4 regions of the Sporacetigenium sp. TC11 genome follow, and region 1 is predicted to be linked to each of the others. Evidence: riboswitches for the same ligand, from Rfam matches in the RefSeq annotation. Region 1 holds a riboswitch; each other region holds the start of a gene.
The links. Region 1 has a riboswitch for thiamine pyrophosphate ahead of ACUSRV_RS13845 (MTH1187 family thiamine-binding protein). Riboswitches for the same ligand answer to the same signal wherever they lie in the genome.
Positions count from the first base shown of each region.

Region 2: another riboswitch for thiamine pyrophosphate. It lies ahead of tenA (thiaminase II); the one in region 1 lies ahead of ACUSRV_RS13845 (MTH1187 family thiamine-binding protein).
Region 3: another riboswitch for thiamine pyrophosphate. It lies ahead of thiW (energy coupling factor transporter S component ThiW); the one in region 1 lies ahead of ACUSRV_RS13845 (MTH1187 family thiamine-binding protein).
Region 4: another riboswitch for thiamine pyrophosphate. It lies ahead of thiS (sulfur carrier protein ThiS); the one in region 1 lies ahead of ACUSRV_RS13845 (MTH1187 family thiamine-binding protein).

Region 1 is NZ_JBYVNY010000011.1:8,170-13,199, forward strand. Features, by position in the region: gene ACUSRV_RS13825 (metallophosphoesterase) at 1-611, opposite strand, end outside; gene ACUSRV_RS13830 (ABC transporter ATP-binding protein) at 709-1,407, opposite strand; gene ACUSRV_RS13835 (ABC transporter substrate-binding protein) at 1,385-2,401, opposite strand; gene ACUSRV_RS13840 (ABC transporter permease) at 2,406-3,173, opposite strand; gene ACUSRV_RS13845 (MTH1187 family thiamine-binding protein) at 3,148-3,438, opposite strand; TPP riboswitch at 3,514-3,619, opposite strand; gene ACUSRV_RS13850 (TatD family hydrolase) at 3,665-4,426, opposite strand; gene ACUSRV_RS13855 (patatin-like phospholipase family protein) at 4,445-5,030, opposite strand, start outside.
Region 2 is NZ_JBYVNY010000008.1:45,149-50,178, reverse strand. Features, by position in the region: gene ACUSRV_RS11990 (alanine/glycine:cation symporter family protein) at 1-1,224, opposite strand, end outside; glycine riboswitch at 1,380-1,468, opposite strand; TPP riboswitch at 1,705-1,805, shown strand; gene tenA (thiaminase II) at 1,897-2,565, shown strand; gene ACUSRV_RS11980 (ABC transporter ATP-binding protein) at 2,566-3,327, shown strand; gene ACUSRV_RS11975 (ABC transporter permease) at 3,327-4,139, shown strand; gene ACUSRV_RS11970 (ABC transporter substrate-binding protein) at 4,090-5,030, shown strand, end outside.
Region 3 is NZ_JBYVNY010000001.1:58,444-63,473, reverse strand. Features, by position in the region: gene ACUSRV_RS00315 (superoxide dismutase family protein) at 1-65, opposite strand, end outside; gene ACUSRV_RS00310 (nucleoside hydrolase) at 169-1,149, shown strand; gene ACUSRV_RS00305 (spore coat protein) at 1,193-1,651, opposite strand; TPP riboswitch at 1,730-1,841, shown strand; gene thiW (energy coupling factor transporter S component ThiW) at 1,926-2,426, shown strand; gene ACUSRV_RS00295 (DUF3892 domain-containing protein) at 2,507-2,740, shown strand; gene hutG (formimidoylglutamase) at 2,995-4,005, shown strand; gene nhaA (Na+/H+ antiporter NhaA) at 4,253-5,030, shown strand, end outside.
Region 4 is NZ_JBYVNY010000001.1:599,653-604,682, reverse strand. Features, by position in the region: gene thiC (phosphomethylpyrimidine synthase ThiC) at 1-171, opposite strand, end outside; gene thiH (2-iminoacetate synthase ThiH) at 186-1,289, opposite strand; gene ACUSRV_RS02820 (thiazole synthase) at 1,292-2,065, opposite strand; gene thiF (sulfur carrier protein ThiS adenylyltransferase ThiF) at 2,077-2,652, opposite strand; gene thiS (sulfur carrier protein ThiS) at 2,655-2,849, opposite strand; TPP riboswitch at 2,923-3,034, opposite strand; gene ACUSRV_RS02805 (hypothetical protein) at 3,209-3,964, shown strand; gene ACUSRV_RS02800 (hypothetical protein) at 3,986-4,681, shown strand; gene ACUSRV_RS02795 (N-acetylmuramoyl-L-alanine amidase family protein) at 4,800-5,030, shown strand, end outside.

The DNA of each region.
Region 1 (5,030 bases):
TTTATAGCTGGATTATATATAAATCTATCTCTAGATAATATAAAATCATATATAGTTTGTTTTTCTAGTAGTTCTTTTAATGTATTATATTCAAAAGTAGTATTTATACCAGAGTGAACTAAAAGATAATCTCCTTCTATATAGTATAGAGGAAGTTGTGATAAAAATTTTTTTATATCTTTTCTGTCTTTAGTGTTAATATCTAAAAACTCTTTTAATAAGCTATATCCTTCACCTGTTGATTTAAGTAACCATCTCCAATGGTGAGGTTTTATATCACATTGTTCAATTTGTTCTTTATTTAATAAACATATACTTTTTATACCGTCTTCAAGTCCTATTTTCCCATCAACGACTTCTTTAATTATATTTAATACAAATTCATTATCTACTATGTCCATAATCTCTATGAATAATTTTTCATGATTTCCAAGTACCATATGCATATTAGGAGTATCCATTATATATTTCATAAGTCTAAATGATTTATCTACTCTATATATAACATCTCCAAGTATATATATTTTATCTTTTGATGAAAATTTTATATCTTTTAATAGTTGTGAAAATCTATTAAAATCTCCGTGAATATCGGACGTTATATATATCATATATCTCACTCCTTTAACTATTTATATAATAAATTATATGTAATACAAAATCATTTTATAAGAAAAAAGACTACCATGTGGTAGTCCTTAATAAAATTTAAAGAATATCTAGTATTTGTCTTTTTAAATTTTCTCTATTTTCTTTGTCCACTCTAAATTCATGTTTAATTCTAGATGGCTTTTCAGATATAATATATATTCTGTCTGAAAGGAAAACAGCTTCTTCTACATCATGAGTAATAAATAATGTAGTTATGTTTAGACTATTCCTAACTTCTAGTAGCCATTCTTGCATTTTATATCTCGTTATAGAGTCAAGCGCTCCAAATGGCTCATCTAAAAGCATAATATCACTTGAGTTTACAAAAGTTCTAAGAAAATTAGCCCTTTGTCTCATCCCACCTGAAAGTTGATGAGGATGATTTTTCTCATATCCACTAAGTCCAAATATTTCAAAGTATTTTTCAGCTTTATTTCTAGCTTTCTTTTTACTTTCTCCTTTTAAAACCAAGGGAAGAGATACGTTGTCTAAAATATCTTTCCACGGAAGAAGCAAATCTTTTTGATGCATATAACTTATCTCTCCGTTTACATTTACTTCTCCACTGTCTTCTTTTGTTATCCCAGTTATAATATTAAATATAGTACTTTTACCACTTCCACTTGGACCTAATATAGATACAAGTTCTCCTTCTTTTACTTCAATTGTAATTTTATCTAGTATCTTTGTATTATCAAAGGACTTTTTTATATCTTTAAGTTCTAGCTTGATATTACTTTTCTGGCAAGAATTCATTAGTATATGCCTCACTTGCTTTCATGTCCTTCTCAATTAACTTGTTATCTAAAAGGAATTTTGTGTAATTATTCCATACACTATCTTTCATTTCGCCCCATCTTGCTGCATCATCTGTATATTTATCAGCTAAGAACTTTTGACTTTCAATTACAAGGTTTTCATCTAATTCTGGAGCATGTTTAAGTAGTATTTTAGCACTTTCTTCTGGATTTTTAATAGCATAATTATATCCTTTAGATGTAGCATTTAAGAACTTCTTAACCATTTCTGGATCATTATCTATGTTATCTTCACTAGAAACTATTACAGGAGTATAATAATCAAGTGCTGGATCTAAATCTTTAACTGGTATATAGTTTATTTCTTCACCCTTTAATCTAGCTTCTATTCCTGTCCAACCTTCAAATATCCAAGCCATATCTATATGTTTTTTTGTTGCAGTAAAGAAATCATCATTACCCATATTTACAAGCTTTAGTTTAGAATAGTCTGCTCCTGATTTTTCCATAACAGCTTTTAAAACTGCTTCTTCAGAAGGAGATCCCCATCCTCCATACGATTTTCCTTCAAAATCCTTTGGAGAAACAATATTTTTATCTTTAGGAGAAGCGAATCCTGAAGTATTATGTTGAATCACAGTTGCTATAGCTTTTATAGGTAGTGGGTCTTCTGAAGTTTTTGCATATGTAACTTCCTCTTGATAACTTATAGCAAAGTCAGCCTTATTAGTAGCTACAAGTACAGGTGCAGTACTTTCTGCAGGTTGTACTATTTCAACATCCAAGCCTTCTTCTTTATAGTATCCTTCCTCTAATGCAACATATAATCCTGTATGATTAGTATTTGGAGTCCAGTCCAATACCACCTTAACCTTTTGTAACTTAGAAGTTTCTTTATTATCTTCTTTTTTATCTTGACCTGCACATCCAGATAAAAGAGATGCAGTTAAAATTGTACTTGCTAATATCGATATTAATCTTTTCTTAAACATATAATCACTCCTCATTCCAGTATACGAATATTTTTTTGAGAACTTCTGCTATTAGAACAAATATTATACTAATAAATACAACTATAATAGTTGATGCAAATACCTTATCTAGGGCATAAGCGCTTTTTGCCCTTAACATATAAACTCCTAATCCCTTATCTCCTCCTAACCATTCTCCAATAGTTGCAGCCATAATCATATATGTTACAGATATTTTAATTCCAGAGAAGAAACTATTCATAGCCATTGGAAGTTTAAGATGTGAAAAAATTTGCCATCTATTAGCTTTCATAGTTTTGAATAAATTTATGTAGTCTTTGTCTATTTTTTCTAGTCCATCTGCAAAATTTATAACTATAGGAAAAAAACAAGTTATCATAACTACTATTACCTTAGGTAATAACCCAAATCCAAACCATATTATAAGTAGTGGAGCTATTGTAATTGTTGGTACAGTTTGAGATATTACAAGTATTGGATATAGACATCTTTTAACTATTGTAAAAAAATCCATAATTATTCCAAGTAAAAATGCAAATATTACAGCAAGTATAAATCCAACAACACCTTCATAAATAGTTACTAAGGTATGATCCTTTAGAGTATCAAAATCTTCTTTAAAAACTTCTATTATGTCCAAAGGGGTAGGGATTAAATACTGTGGAATATTTTTAAACTCTACAACAAATTGCCAAATAATAATAATAGTTAATATAAAAATTACAGGAAGTATGTTTTCTTTAGTTTTATCTATGATTTTTAAGTTTTTCATTTATTGTAAGACCACCAACTTTTTCGTCTATTCTAGCAGTTGTTATAACCCTTTCTATTCCTAAATCAAAAGGTATTTTGTGAACCTTTTTTATTAAATCAAATACCTCATCAAATTCACCTTGTATTGTAGTGCTCATTGCTCCTATTTCATATTGTAGACCACTATTTTTAATATATTCAATTGCTGCATCTACTACTTTATATACCTCATCTTCACTAATAGCTGGTATTAGTGGGAAAACTGTTATATCTGCTACTACCATTTAAGCCACCTCTTCTTTATTATTTGTAATACAAAAAGTCCTATCCGACTTTGGATAAGACTTAAACCTACTTAATTTAGCAAATTTTCATCTCCCTCCGTTGGCATTACCCAATTCAGGTTCAAGGGTCGAGATTTTCAATCTCCTCTCAGACGGTTTACCGACTCCCCCGATATACTTTTGTTTGTAAAATGATTTCTAAGTTTTATTATATATTAAGTGTTTATTATAATAAAGACGTTATTTGTAAGTTTTTGACTAATTTTACAAAATTATTTTTAATTTGTGCTTTTAATTCATTTTCATCTATTTTTTTAACTCTAGATATATCATAATACACATTTTTTATATAGCTTGGCATTGCATATTGTCCATTAACCCACTCCAAGGCTGTAGGGCCATCTGTTTCTGCAAGTAACTTATGTATAGGTATATATTTAACTATTTCTTGAGTTAATTTACAATATGGGATATCTACGCTTACAGTAAAATAACATCCCATGTCTATAAGCATATTTAAAATATTTATATTACCACTATACCAGTGAATTATAGCATTATTTCCTACATCGTATTTTCTTAGTAAATTCACAATTTCTTCTTCTGAACCTTTTGTATGTACATTTATAACCTTATCGTATTGTTTTGCCTTTTTCAAAAAATACTCAAACACCTTTATTTGATTTGAATAAGTACTTTTATCTTCAATCCAGTGAAAATCAAGGCCTATTTCTCCTATAATCGGTGTTTCTATTATATACTCATCTAATTTTTCTAAACAGTCACCGTAGTTATTTGCATTGTTTGGATGTATTCCAAAAGTTGGTATTATTAAATTACTTTTCTTAGATATTTCCTTGTTTTCTATATAACTTTTTATATCCATTGAACAAGCTAAAGTTAGTATATTGTTTTTATTTATACAATCTATGGCTTCTGTAATTTTATTTTCATAAAAATCTAAATGATTGTGTGCATCTATATACATAAAACCACCTTATATTTTTTATAATATGTAAGGATCGTATATACTTCCCTTTCCTATACATTTTTCAATTTTTTTTATGTAAATAGCAGGTCTTATACCGTCTATTTCATGATAGTCTTTTCTACTTATTGTTGCATTATCTTTTACTACTCTTTGTTTTTTGTAACTTTCTGACTTTATCTTATCATATGTTGGCATCTTTTCGTAAGAAAAATCTCTAAGCCAATAAGATTTCCCATGTATAGTATAAGCTAAATTTTGTTTTTTTAGAAATTCTACAACTTCTTTCATGGAAAGTATAAATACCTTATCATTTTTCGAAACTCTTTTCATCGTCTCATCATATCCTTTTAAACACCCATTTATATCAGGTTCATAAGGTGAATTTTCATATAAATATTCATTATCTACAGGTATTATTAGGCTTTTTTCTAAATCAGTAAAATCTTTCAAAAATATATATTCATTATTTAAAAACTCCCTAATTGAACTATTTTTCCAATTTGCATAACCTCCGAATTCCTTATATTCTACAATATTTGTAGACAATAAAAATAGTCTATCATCTTCTTTGTTAATTACTTGCCATACTATATCTTCATAA
Region 2 (5,030 bases), on a different contig from region 1:
CCAAACTACTTCTAACTTTAAAAATGATCCAAGAAGTACCATAAAAACAAAGACAACTCTATAACCATTTATGCCTTTAGTACCAAATAAAAACTCAAAACATCTTTCACCATAATAACTCCACCCTAGTATGGTAGTAAAAGCAAATAAGGTTAAACTAATTGTTAAAAATAAAGGTCCGATACCAGGAAGTACACTTTCAAAAGCACTTTGAGTCATAATAGCACCATTTAAATCTCCTTGCCAAACACCGGACAATATAAGTGAAAAACCAGTAAGAGAACAAATAATTAAAGTATCTATAAAAGTACCAGTCATAGAAATAAGACCTTGTTCAGCAGGCCACTCAGTTTTAGCAGCAGCTGCAGCAATAGGTGCACTACCAAGTCCTGATTCATTAGAAAATACACCACGAGCAATACCATTTCTAATAGCCATAGAAACACTAGCTCCCATAAATCCACCAAATGCAGAAACCGGAGTAAAAGCACTTTTGATTATCAACATAAAAGCAGATGGTATTTTATCAAATGAACTTGCTAGAATTAATAAACATATTAATATATAAAGAACTGACATAAAAGGAACTAACGCAGTTGAAACATTAGATATATTTTTAAGTCCTCCAAATATAATTAAAGCAACAATTAAAGCCAAGGCAATTCCAGTCATTCTAGGGTCAATTCCAAAACTTCCGTTAATGGCATCAGTTATAGAATTAACTTGAGTAAAAGTACCAATACCTAAAAGTGCAACTAACACACCACTTATAGCAAAGAAAATTGCAAGAGGTTTGTATTTATTACCCATACCGTTTACTATGTAATACATTGGTCCACCAGATATTTGCCCGTTTTCATCTTTAGTTCTATACTTTATAGCAAGAACACCTTCAGCATATTTAGTAGCCATACCAAAGAATGCAGCAACCCACATCCAAAATAATGCGCCAGGACCTCCCACTTTTATAGCAGTAGCAACACCAACTATATTTCCTGTACCAACAGTAGCAGCAAGAGCTGTACATAAAGCACCAAAGCTAGAAATATCACCACTACCATTGTTTTCAGCTTTAAAAATCAACCTTAGAGCAGTAGGGAGTTTAGTAATTTGCAAAAATCCAAGCTTAAAAGAAAATAAGATACCAGTACCTACTAATAGTAAAAGTAAAGGTGGACCCCATATGAAAGTGTCCATTTGGTTTAAAACATCAATTAAATTCATAAAAATACACTCCTTAAAATTATTTGCTTTAATAAATCAACAGAGAAAAATGAATTAATTGACAGGAGAATTAAAAAGAGCTAAATCTAATATAGATTCAGCTCTGGATAAATGACAACTATAAAAAGGTACTCAAAAAAGTACTAAGTATATAGTATGTGATCCCTGTCCTTTTGCCTGAGAGATTGAGCTAAATTGCCTTGCCCCTTCGGCGCCCATAATGGGTCTCTCCAGAGTTCCCTAAGCTTTACAGTCCTACTTTTATAAAAGTACCTGAGAGTGTTATTCCTTCGGTGTGTCAAATTTGACAACTCTTCTATAAAGCTTCAATCGGGTATTGATTTGTTATTAGCATTATTTTAGATTATATTAAAGCATACTATGATAAATGTCAACTAAATATTTTGATTTTTATACAAATAATATATCGACAGAATTCTACTAATCATTGACATTATTTTATTTAAAGTATAAAATTTAGATATGTACTAGGGGAGCCGTTATGGCTGAGATGAATTTTATTCAGACCCTTTGAACCTGCACTGGATAATGCCAGCGAAGGGAAGTTGTAGTATAATACATAAGTTAAATCTAGTTTATATAGATTTATAATTATTGAATTATCAACTCCTTTCGATGGTATGTTAAATACTGTTTGAAAGGAGTTTTTTTATGCAATTTTCACAAAGATTATTATCAAAAGCTAAACCAATTTGGGAAGCTTACCTAGAGCATCCTTTCCTTAAAGAACTCAGTCAAGGCACTTTGGAAGAAGAAAAGTTTTGTTTTTACGTTAAACAAGACTATGTTTATTTAATAGATTACATAAAAATTTTCGCATTAGGAATGGTTAAAGCAGATAATTTAGAAGATATGAAAGCTTTTTCTAGATGTGCAAATGCTATAGTAAATATTGAAATGGATTCACATATTGAATTTGCAAAGAAGTTTGGAGTAACTAAAGAAGAACTTGAAGGTACAAAACCAAATGCAAATAACTTATCATACACTAAGTTTATGCTTCAAATATCTAATCAAGGATCATTAGCAGAATTAGTGGCAGTACTACTTCCTTGTATGTGGAGTTATGCGTTTATTGGTAATACTTTAGCTAAAGATAAAAAGGCATTAGAGCACCCTCTTTATAAAGAGTGGATACTTACTTATGCAGATGAAGAATACAATAAGGAAAATGATTGGTGTATAAAATTAATGGACAGACTTGCTGAAGGTCTTCCAGAGAGAGAACTTCAAAAATTAGAAAATCTCTTTGTCCTTTCTTCAAAATATGAGTACATGTTTTGGGATGGGTGTTATAAAAAAGAAAGTTGGGTTATTTAGATGAAAGCACTAGAAATTAATAATTTATCATTTAGGTATAAAGATTCAGGAAAACTTATAATCGATGATTTATCCTTTAGCATAGACAAAAATGAATTTATTACAATAATTGCACCTAGTGGAACAGGGAAAAGTACTCTTTTTAGGTTGATTTTAGGGCTACTAAAACCACAAACAGGCACTGTCAAAATAGCAAAGGAATATAATAAAAATGTTATAGGATATATGCCCCAAAATGATTCATTAATGCCTTGGAGAAATATCCTCGACAATACAGCTGTTGGACTTGAATTAAATGGTCATAGTAAAAAAGAATCTAGAAAAATAGCAGCTACATACTTTGAAGACTTTGGACTTAAAGGTACTGAAAAATCATACCCTCATGAATTATCAGGGGGTATGAGGCAAAGAGCTTCTTTTTTAAGGGCTATAGTAAATAATCCTTCAATACTTTTATTAGATGAGCCATTTTCTTCTTTAGATGCATTGACTAGGAGAAAGATGCAAACATGGTTATTAGATCTTTGCCAAAAACAAAAAAATACAGTATTTATGATAACTCACGATATTGATGAGGCATTGCTTTTATCTGATAGAATACTAATTTGCACACAAATACCATATAAAAATTTAAAGTCTATAGACGTTAATTTTAGAAGACCTAGAAACTATGAAACAACACTTTCTAGTGAATTTATAGAGCTAAAAAGGGATATTTTAAATATTCTCGATGAGATAGATGGTAAAGGGGGGAGGATATAATGAAGAAATTTAAGGATTATATATTCCCCATAACATTTTTAATATTTATTTTCTTAGCTTGGGAGTTTTTAATACCATATTTTAATATACCAAAGTATATTTTGCCTAGGTTTTCTAAAGTCACTGATGCTTTGTTCACCCAAAGAGAATTATTGTACAATCATTCATTAATAACTTTAGGTGAAGCAATATTAGGCCTTAGTATATCAGTAATTATAGGTATATCTTGTGCACTTTCTATATATCTTTGGAAAAATGTAGGAAAAACATTATACCCAATTATAATATTTTCTCAAACAATTCCAACGATAGCATTGTCACCTATTATGATTATGTGGTTTGGATATACGATATGGTCAAAGGTGGCAGTTGTAGTGTTGTTTTGTTTCTTTCCTATAGTTATAAGTACTCTAGATGGATTAAATAGTGTAGATAAAGATTTAGAAGATGTTTTAAAAGCATTAGGAGGAAGTAAACTTCAGATATTTTTAAAATTACATATGAATTCTGTACTGCCTAATTTCTTAAGTAGTTTAAAAATAGCTGCTACATATAGTGTTGCAGGGGCTACCATAGGAGAGTGGTTAGGAGCTGAAAAAGGACTTGGTATATATGTAAAAAGAGCATCTGGAATGTTACAATCAGATTCAGTTTTTGCAGGAGTGTTAGTGTTATCATTTTTAGGATTAACTTTGTTTTCAATAGGGTTTTTACTAGAAAGGATTTTATTAAAATATAGAAAAAAAACTAAGGAGGAGAATCATGAAATCAAAAAGAGTGAGTATGTTATTAGTAATAGTTATGATGTTTAGCTTAGTTTTAAGCGGATGTTCTAAGAAGGAAGAAACAAAAGCTACAAAAAATTTAAAAGAAGTAGATGTTCTACTAGATTGGTATCCAAATGCGGTTCATTCGTTCTTATATGCTGCCCAAGATCAGGGTTATTTTGAAGAAGCAGGGTTAAAGGTTAATTTAATTACGCCATCAGGTACAGAAGATGGAATTAAACTAGTAGCTTCAAATCAAGCTGATTTAGCTATAAGTTATCCAAAACAAATTATTTTGGCTAAAGGGGAAGATATTCCAGTTAAGTCAGTTGGTGCAATAGTTAGAAGTTCATTAAATCAACTTATGGTTCGTAAAGATGTAGGAGTTAAAACATTAAAGGATTTAGAAGGAAAGAAAATAGGTTATCCATCATTTGATATTGATAAGGAAACAGTAAAGGCAATGGTTGCTGAATCTGGTGGAAATCCTTCAAAAATAGAGTTTGTAGATGTAGGTTATGAATTAATGGCTGCTATTCAAACTAAAAGGGTTGATGGAATAATAGGCGGATACATAAACCACGAAAAGATATTATTAGAAAAAGAGGGAATACAATTAGATACTTTTAATCCAGCAGATTATGGAGTACCTAACAATTATGAGTTAGCATTTATAGCTAGTGACGATGCAATTGAGAATAATAATGAAACTATACAAGCTTTCTTAGATGCTGCTAAAAAAGGATTTGAATATACTCAAAATAATCCTGAAAAAGCTTTAGATTTAGTGTTAAATGTTCAAAATGAAAACTTCCCACTTGATGCAGAAGTAGAAAAGAAGAGCTTAGAAATATTAATGCCTCTTATGGAAAATAAAAGTGGTAAATTCTTAAGCCAAGATGAAGAAAATTGGACTAAGAATGTAAAGTGGTTAAG
Region 3 (5,030 bases), on a different contig from region 1:
AAATATACATTACCTTTTAGATTTGGAGCCAAAGACCCCCCATTTAAAAGAGCATAAGCAAACATAATTAATACACATCCTTTTATAAATAGTTACTCATAATAATAATATGCTTGTCATGATTATTGTGTTACTCAAAATAGGACAAATATAAATAAGGGGTGAATTATGGATAAGAGGAAAGTAATTATAGATTGTGATCCAGGCATTGATGATGTACTTGCAATTATTCTTGCGCTAAAAGCTGAAGAAATTGATGTAAAAGGAATAACGATTGTTTCTGGGAATGTACATGGAAAAAAGGGGGCATTAAATGCTCTTAAAGTTTTAAAAAATATGGATAGACTCGATGTGCCTGTATATTTAGGAGAGACTGATCCTCTTGAAAGAGAGTTAGTTGTAGCAGAGGATACCCATGGAGAAGATGGATTAGGGGAATATTATTATGAAGAATTAGAAGATATAAAGTATAAAACTGGTGCTGTTGACTTTATTATTGATACTATAAATAAAGAAAAAGATATTATTATTGTAGCCATAGGGCCTCTTACTAATATTGCTAAAGCTATGAAAGAAAATGAAGATGCTTTCTCTAAAATAAAAGAAATTGTACTTATGGGAGGATCATTTAAAAGTTTTGGAAATTGCTCTCCTGTAGCTGAGTTTAATTTTTGGGTTGATCCTCATAGTGCAAAGTATTTATTTAATAATTCAAAAGTTCCAATTACTATGGTTGGACTTGATGTAACAAGAGAGGTTGTACTTACTCCAAATTACATTGAAATGATAAGACAATTTAATAATGATCTCTCAAGATTTATAGTTGATATTACTAGATTTTATGTGGATTTCCATTGGAAACAAGAAAGAACTTTGGGATGTGTAATAAACGATCCTCTTGCAATAGCCTATGTTTTAGACAAAAGTTTATGTAGTGGAAAGGAATATTATTTAGATGTTATAACTGAAGGGCAAGCAATGGGAATGAGTATGGTAGATGAAGGGAATTTTCTAAGAAAAAGACCAAACTGTATGGTTCTTACAAAAGTAGATAGTAATAAGTTTTTTAAAATGTTTTTTAATAGACTTTTTCCACAGTATGAAGAAGATATAGATATAGTTTTGAATAATAAAAAATACGGGTATTAAAATAAAAAAGAAGGGAGCATAGTTAACCTATGCTCCCTTTGATTTAAGATGGATTATACAATCCTCTTGATTTCATTTCATTAAATAATGTTTCAGCGTGATTTTGCTCTTCTTGTTGTATATGTTGAAGTTGTTTTCTTATTTTAGCATCAACTGACTCTAAAACAGCATTGTTATAAGAACCTGAAACGTGCTTTTCCGTACTTAAAGCATCGCTTAGAAGTTGACCATCTGTAATTCCAAGACTAGTTTGTACGCTTGATAAATCTCCTTGAGGCTTGTTATAACTTTCAAATAGATTTTGAGTGTTTACACCGTTTGAAGATAATAGCTTTGTAAGTGTGTCTGCATGTTGTTGTTCTTTTTGTGCAAGATCTTTAAATACTTGCTTTAATTTTGGGCAAGAAGCCATTGCAGCATATTGCTCGTACTTTCTTATACATAAATATTCCGCATTTAAATTGTCTTCAATTAGAGTTTTTTCTTTATTAGTAAGTGCCATATTAAAAACCTCCTATGTAAAAGTTATTATATATAGTGTTTGCTTATTATGTTATAATTATCCTATAAAATTAAATAATCCATAACACAGGGGAGTTGGATAGGCCAACTGAGAGTAAGAACCTTAATTCTTTGACCCTAATAACCTGAACTGGGTAATGCCAGCGTAGGAAGTTGTTTGTTGATGAGTATTATTATATAATGTGCTAATTAAAACACAAATCCTATGGGTTTGTGTTTTTTTATTTAAAAATATTAAAGGGAGGATTAAGTAAATGAAAACAAAGAAAATAACTCTTTCAGCACTGTTTATAGCATTAGGTGTAGTAGGAAGTAATCTTATTTTTATACCTATAGGAGTAGCTAAGTGTTTTCCTGTGCAGCATACGATAAATGTATTAAGCGCTGTAATATTAGGTCCTTGGTATGGACTTGCAATAGCATTTTGCATTTCGTTATTGAGAAATGTATTGGGAACAGGGTCGCTTATGGCATTTCCGGGAAGCATGATTGGAGTCCTTTTAGCTGGAATGTTGTACATGAAAACTAAAAAGGTGAGTTTAGCTGTATTTGGAGAAATATTTGGAACAGGAATACTAGGCGGATTATTGGCGTTTCCAATAGCCAAATTTGTAATGGGTAAAGAAGTAGCTGCATTATTTTACGTAACTCCATTTTTAATAAGTACTATAGGTGGAAGTTTAATTGCTTATTTTTTAATTACATATTTTAAAATCACAAAAACTATTAATTTAAAAGAAGGAGCTAATTTGTAAGGTGGTTATTAAAAAATAGAATAATTATAAAATATCTTCTAATACTAATAGATACAAATAAGTATAAGGGAGATGTTACCATGGATAATAAAACAAAGATAATTAAGGTAAGAAAAAATCAACAGGGAGACATTACTGATGTTATGTTGCAAGATGGAAATGTCTATGCTATTGAAAGTGCTATAATGTTGGCTAAAGACCATCTTATAGAAGGTGTAAATGTAGGTAAGGCTAGAAATGGAAGAGAATATTTGAGAAGTAATCCTAATGGAGATAAAAATGACAATCTAGATAATATTCCAACATTTGAATAGTTATATTAATTATATAAAATTACCACATTTATTAAATGTGGTAATTTTTATTGTCTTTAATTGATATTTAGTAATATTATATTTGATGAACTCATAAAACAGGAGAATAGTTTAGGAGTTAGAATATTTTGTAAAGAGGAACTGGTATCTATAGTATTGAAAAATATATAGAATTAAATTACTATTAATGATAGATAAGATATTCATAAAAAATATATTAAGCATTTTAGCATAACATAAATTGGGAGGGGACAATGTTTAGCATAAATTATAAGACAACAGAGGATGAAGTTTGGCAAGGGAGAGTAGATAGTGAAAGCAACTTTGATGCATTTAGATGGCATCAATGGGTTAAAAATATTGACTTAAGAGATGAGCTAATCCCGTATAGTGGTAAATTAGGTTTTGCATTTATTGGATTTTGCAGTGATGAAGGAGTTATGAGAAACCAAGGGAGAGTAGGAGCTGCTAATGGTCCTTTAAGTATTAGAAAAGAATTAGTTAATCTACCTTGCTGGTTTACAAAAGACGTAAAAATTTTTGATGCAGGAAATATATTTTGTGAAAATTGCACTTTAGAAGAAAGCCAAGAGTTACTTTCAAAAGCCATAGAAAAGATTTTAAGCTTAAATCTCTTCCCTATTGTTTTAGGTGGAGGCCATGAAGTTGCCTTTGGACACTACAATGGATTATTGAATTATTTATCACAAACTAATGATAAACCAAGTATAGGTATAATAAACTTTGATGCTCATTTTGATCTTAGACCATATCCAAATGGTGGGACATCAGGAACTATGTTTAGACAAATAGCAGATATATGCAAATATAGAGATATAGATTACTCTTATCTTTGCGTTGGAATACAAAAACGTGGCAATACAGTTGAGTTATTTAAAACTGCAGATAAGCTTGGAGTTAAATATATATGGGCAAAAGATATTGCAGATAGCGGGCATTGGAATGTAATAGATAAGATAGATGACTTTATGAAATCAAAGGATCATATTTATATGACAATATGTACTGATGTATTTTCATCAGCTTTTGCGCCTGGTGTAAGTGCACCACAACCCTTAGGGTTAGATCCAGAAAGAGTATTAAAACTTATTAAATATATCTTAAAATCTAATAAAACAATAAGTTTTGACATAGCTGAAGTATCACCGAGATTTGATCAAGATAATACTACTGCAAATTTGGCTTCTACTTTAATTTTTTCTGTAGTTAATACAATAGCTAAAGTTCATAACTTAGATATTTAAAAATTCGCTACGCTCATAGTGCCAATGAGCAGGTCCCTTGCTAAAAAAGTCCTAGAATACATTGTATTCTAGGACTTTTTACAAGTTATAGAGAGATGAAACTCGGATTATATGATGTGTTCAATTTACATGAGTTTTTGTCACACTACACCCCTATTATGTATTATTTATATAGAATAGTCATAGTACATGTTTACATAACATTATATATTAATATACATCAATTATTAACAAATGGGGTGGTACTATGAGGTGTTTGCCGGGAATATTACTAGTTATATCTAGTTTAATTGCGTTGATTATAGCTAATAGTCCATTAGGATATTTTCATAACTATTTTTTTGATGAAATAAAAGTATTTAATAATTTTACTATAAAGATGATTGTCGATGATTTTTTAATGGCAATATTTTTCCTAGGGGTGTCTCTAGAAATAAAAAAAGAGCTATTATGTGGAAACTTATCTAGCTTTAAAAAAGCATCGTTCCCAATTATAGCTGCTATAGGAGGGGTATTAGTACCAGCAATAATATTTATATTATTTAACAAAGGTACTGCTTATATAGAAGGGTTAGGTATACCAATAGCAACTGATATAGCTTTTGCAGTAGGAATATTTATGCTACTAGAAAATAGATTAAATCACAGACTCAAAATATTTTTATTATCACTAGCAGTTGTAGATGATTTAATTTCGATAATAGTTATAGCTGTTGTTTATCCCTCTAATATAAGTTATATATATATTACAATTGCCATTTTAATTACAGCCATAATATATGTTATAAATAAGGTATTTAAAGTTAAAAAGACATATATCTATATGATTCTAGGATTAATCCTTTGGTATTTGGTACATAAGAGTGGAGTACATTCAACTATTAGTGGAGTATTATTAGGATTAGCTATGCCAATAAAACGCGATTTGGATCATAGTATATCAAATTTATCAAACTATTTTATACTACCATTATTCGCTTTTGCAAATACGGCTATAAGATTAAATACAAATATTGATTTTGATA
Region 4 (5,030 bases), on a different contig from region 1:
ACCTTCTGGATCTAATGACTTATGATTTTTATTACATGGTATAGCTATTTTACCTTGTGAAACAAGATCCATAAGTAAGTTAACATCCATATTTTCTTTTTGTGAAACTACATGCATTGCATGTGTTATAATACCTTTTCTAGCTGCATCCATTTGAGTAGTGTAATTCATACAAATCTCTCCCTTTAAATAAATTGCCAATCTTTAAAGATTGGTTGATATCCTCTTTGTTTTATAGAATCCTTTACTTCTAGTACACTTCTTTTATCACATATTTCAAATTGACCTTGACCTTTATCTTCTTGTGAATGTCCTCCAACTTCCGTACAAACTCCGGCAGACATCTTTGTAATACCTAAAGGTATTAAATTATCCCTAAAATCAGAGCTTTCTCTAGTAGATATATTTATTCCGCATCTAGGCATAAAAATTCTATATGCAAGTATTGCCTGAACTATATCTGTATCAGTTGCTTCTTTTATATCTATAGGACTTCCTATGTAAGGTCTAATTCTAGGAAGAGAAAAGCTAACTTCAACATCCAAGTATTTATCTTGAATGTATTTACCGTGAAGTCCTGTAAAGAAAGTATCTATTCTAAAATCATTAAGCCCAAGTAAAGAACCTAGATTTATAGATCTGATATTTGCCATACAAGCTCTTTCAGGAGCATCTAATCTATTTCTGTAATTTTTTTTAGGACCTGCAATATGAACGTTATCGTATATATTCTCATTATAAGTTTCTTGATATATAGTAAGAGAATCTACTCCTATATCTATAAGTTCTTTATATTCTTCATAAGATAGAGGATATATTTCAATAGCTATAGAATCAAAGTAATTTTTTAATAAGGATATACAATCTTTTATGTAAACAAATGAGGTTTTTGACTTTGATTCTCCTGACAAAACTAAAATATGCTTTAGACCCGTTTCACTTATATATTTTGCTTCTTGTTCAAGTTCATCTAAGGATAGTTGTTTTCTAGCTATATTGTTCTCTATGTTATAACTGCAATAAGAGCATTTATTATCACAGTAATTTGCTACATAAAGTGGAGTATATAAAAGTATAGTTTTTCCATGATGTTGAACTGAAATTTTGTGAGCTTTTTGAGCCATTTCTTCAATATGATTTTTAGCTTTAGGAGATAAAAGAGCTAAAAAATCCATAGTGTCTAGTTTTTCTTTGTTTAGTATGCTTTTTATGTTATAGTCATTTATAGTTTCAAAATAAGCATTGAAGTCCAAGTCTTTATAATTTGAATATGCGTCATAAAAACTCATAATTATTCTCCTCCATTTAAAAAACCAGTTAGTGGAGAAGAGGCCTGTGCATATTGTTTTACTTCACCAAGCTTAGCTAAATAACCATTTCTGCCAGCTATTACAGCATGTTTAAATGCATTTGCCATAAGAATAGGATTTGGTGATGAAGCTATTGCAGTATTAACTAATACAGCAGCAGCTCCCATTTCCATGGCCTTTGCTGCTTGTGAAGGTTTTCCTATTCCTGCATCAACAACAATAGGAATTTTTATTTCATCTATTAATATTTGAATCATTTCTTCTGTTCTAATACCTTTATTAGTCCCTATAGGTGATCCAAGAGGCATAACAGCAGCAGCTCCGGCATCTACCATCCTTTTTGCATCCATAAGATCTGGATTCATATAAGGAAGAACTATAAATCCTTCTTTAGCTAATATTTCTATAGCTTTTATAGTTTCATAGTTATCAGGAAGTAGGTATTTATTATCTGATATAACTTCTATCTTTATCCAGTTTCCACAGCCACAAGCCCTAGCGAGTCTAGCTATTCTAACTGCTTCTTCTGCATTTCTAGCTCCAGATGTATTAGGAAGAAGTATACGGTCTTTAGGTATGTAATTTAATATATTTTCTTCACTAGAATTTAAATCAACTCTTCTAAGTGCAACAGTTATAACCTGTGAATCGGATGCATCTAAAACGTCTGGAATTATACCGTTAGAATAATATTTTCCTGTACCTACAAATAATCTGCTATTTAAAGATATTCCACCAATTTTTAACTTATCCATATTAATCCCCCTTAAACATCTTCTCCAAGTATAAGCCTTAAAACCATGTTTGCTTGATGATGAGCTGCTATACCAACTCTAGGAGCTAAAGGCATTACATCTTCACCTACTTCAGACAAACCATCCCCAACTAAATAAAATCTATCATTTATCTTTTTAGTTATTATAGAGTTAGATGAGTAATAACCGCCAATACCTGAACATGCTACTATTTTTTTATCCATATTACTAAGTACAGTATTTACTATAATAGCCTTGTATTTTGGATTATCAAAGGCTTCAACTACTATATCTACATCCTTAAATATATTACATATATTACTTTCATCTAGCAAAACATCTATAGGTTCTACATTTATATCTGGATTTGCTCTTAATATATTCTCTTTTAACGCATATACTTTTTTTACACCAAGTTGGTCTGTGAAATAATACTGTCTATTTAAATTTGATTTATTTACAACATCAAAATCAGCAACAATAAGATTTCCTACTCCTATTCTAGCTAATGCTATAGCTATATTTGAACCAAGACCTCCAGCACCAGCTATGCCAATTTTGGCATTTTTTAGTTTTTGTATATCCAATTTTATCCACCTCCAACAAAGCTTATAATTTCTATGCGATCAGAATCATTCAAAATTGTATCACTAAAATTTTCTTTATAAACTATATTTAAATTAACTTCAGCTACTACTAAATCTGAATTTAGATTTAGCTTTTTAAGTAAGTCAGAGATTGTAATATTACCTTCAAAAGAATAAACTTTCCCATTTACTATCATAAGGCACCTCCTTTTTGTAAAATAAAAAAGCACAAACCCATAAGGATTTGTGCTAAATATGTACAAGATGACATATTAATACTATACACTTTCCTACGCTGGCATTATCCAGATCAGGTTAAGGGTCAAAGACTTTAACGGGTCTTTATCTCAGCTGGCCTTATCCAGCACCCCTAGCGAATAACTATTATATTTGTTTTTGATGTTAACATATAATAAATAGTTAATCAACATATTTTTAAGAAAATAAAAAAATAATTGTAGACATATGTCAGAATTAGTATACCGATACTTATTTGTTAATTAGAAAATTTTGGTATAATAGATATATACATATACTTAAGAAGGATGTGCTTAAATTGAGTAAGTTAAGGGGTAGTGAATTTAAAATAACAGTTGCCGCTATACTAGGAACGATATTTGTCACTCTAGGGTTTACATTAAGTCAAGGGGAGACTAGGGTAGACGATTTATTTAAGAAAAATAGTGGACAAGTTGTAAACTCACAGCAATTTGAAGTAATATCAGAGCAAGATTACAAGATTATTTCCGAAAATATAATTGAAGAAAATGGACAAAAGAAGTCAGTTTACAATATATTTATGAAAGATGAAATAAGACCTGACCAAGCAAACTATTTATCTGAAAATCTATATAAAAAATCCATTACAAAAGATAAAAATATAAAACAAGCACAAATATACATATTTAAAAATCAAAATGATGCAAAAATTTATTCTGGAGATATTTCTAAAATAAGTCAAGGTATAATATATACTAAAGACATTGATAAAAGCTATATAACTTTAAAAAAATACAACTTAATAACTAAAAAGCTAGAAAATTCTATACCAAAGGAATTTGAAATAAAAAGAATAAAACAAGAAAATGATTTTGCACAAATAGATATGAAAATGCCTGATACATTAGAAGATAGAGAAGCATTGTATCAAATAGAATTTTTAATAAAAAAGATAGATCAATTAAATCCTGACAAAAATCTAGATAAGGTAATAGCAATTGCGAAACCTATGGAAGGTGAAGATACAGCTTGGGAATATAATAGTGAGCACAAAGACGTAATAGTTTTCTCGGAAACTTCTATAATATATTAATCTGTACAAAGGAGAAATATTATGAAAAGAAAAATTATTACTCTGGGGGTAGCTACTTTAGTATCATCAATGGTCCTTGGGAATAGTTCATATTCCCAGAGTGTAGAATTATTTACTAAAGATAATGAAAAATACATGCCTGTAAAGCTATTTGTAAAAAAATTAGGCGGGGAATACAAAGAAATGGAAGATGGCTATATATTTAATGTAAATGGAAAAAATATAGCAGTTAAGGAGTATGCATCATTTGCAAAAATAGATGACCATTATGAACCACTCAAAGTAACTAATGTAGATGGGTGGAATGTTCCTACAGATACAGAATCCATATATCAGGAAAATGAAGTATATATACCAGTAATGTTTTTACAATCATTTCAAGTAGCTGATTACAGAATAAGTGGAAATGATTTAATAGTTGAAAAAGAAAAAGTGGTAGTTAAGGCACCTGTAAAAAAGAAAAATAAGCCAAAATCAACGCCAGTTTATTCACCTAAGCCACCTGTAAATGTAGAAGATCCTAATAAAGATAATACTGGTAAAGATAACGAAAATAACGATAACATAGATCCTAATAATCCAAACCCAGATTCAAACCAAAATCCAGATCAAAATAATAATGAAGATAATAAACCAGATGATAATACACAAGTACCTCAAAAGCCATCAGAAGAAACTGATCCTATAGGTACTGCAATACCTAATATAACTCAATAAATATTTATGAAGCATTTCAATAATTGAAATGCTTTTTAGTTTGAAAAAAATGCCTTATCATGATAAAATTACAATTAGGTAAAATTAAGGCATAAGAAATAAAAAAGGGTGAGAGTATATGAGTAGGAAAGTCGTGAAAACACGAAAGAGAAGAAGAATTAAGAAAACAAGGGTTGCTATTCTAATACTAGCACTTAGTACAATAATATTTGGCATCAGTTTACTTGTAAATACTCTAATGAGTAAAGATAATGTACAGGCTAAAGAACAAACAGTAAAACAACAAACTCAACTTAAATCGGCATCAAAAGGGACAACTATAACAAGATATAAGGTATTTATAGATCCA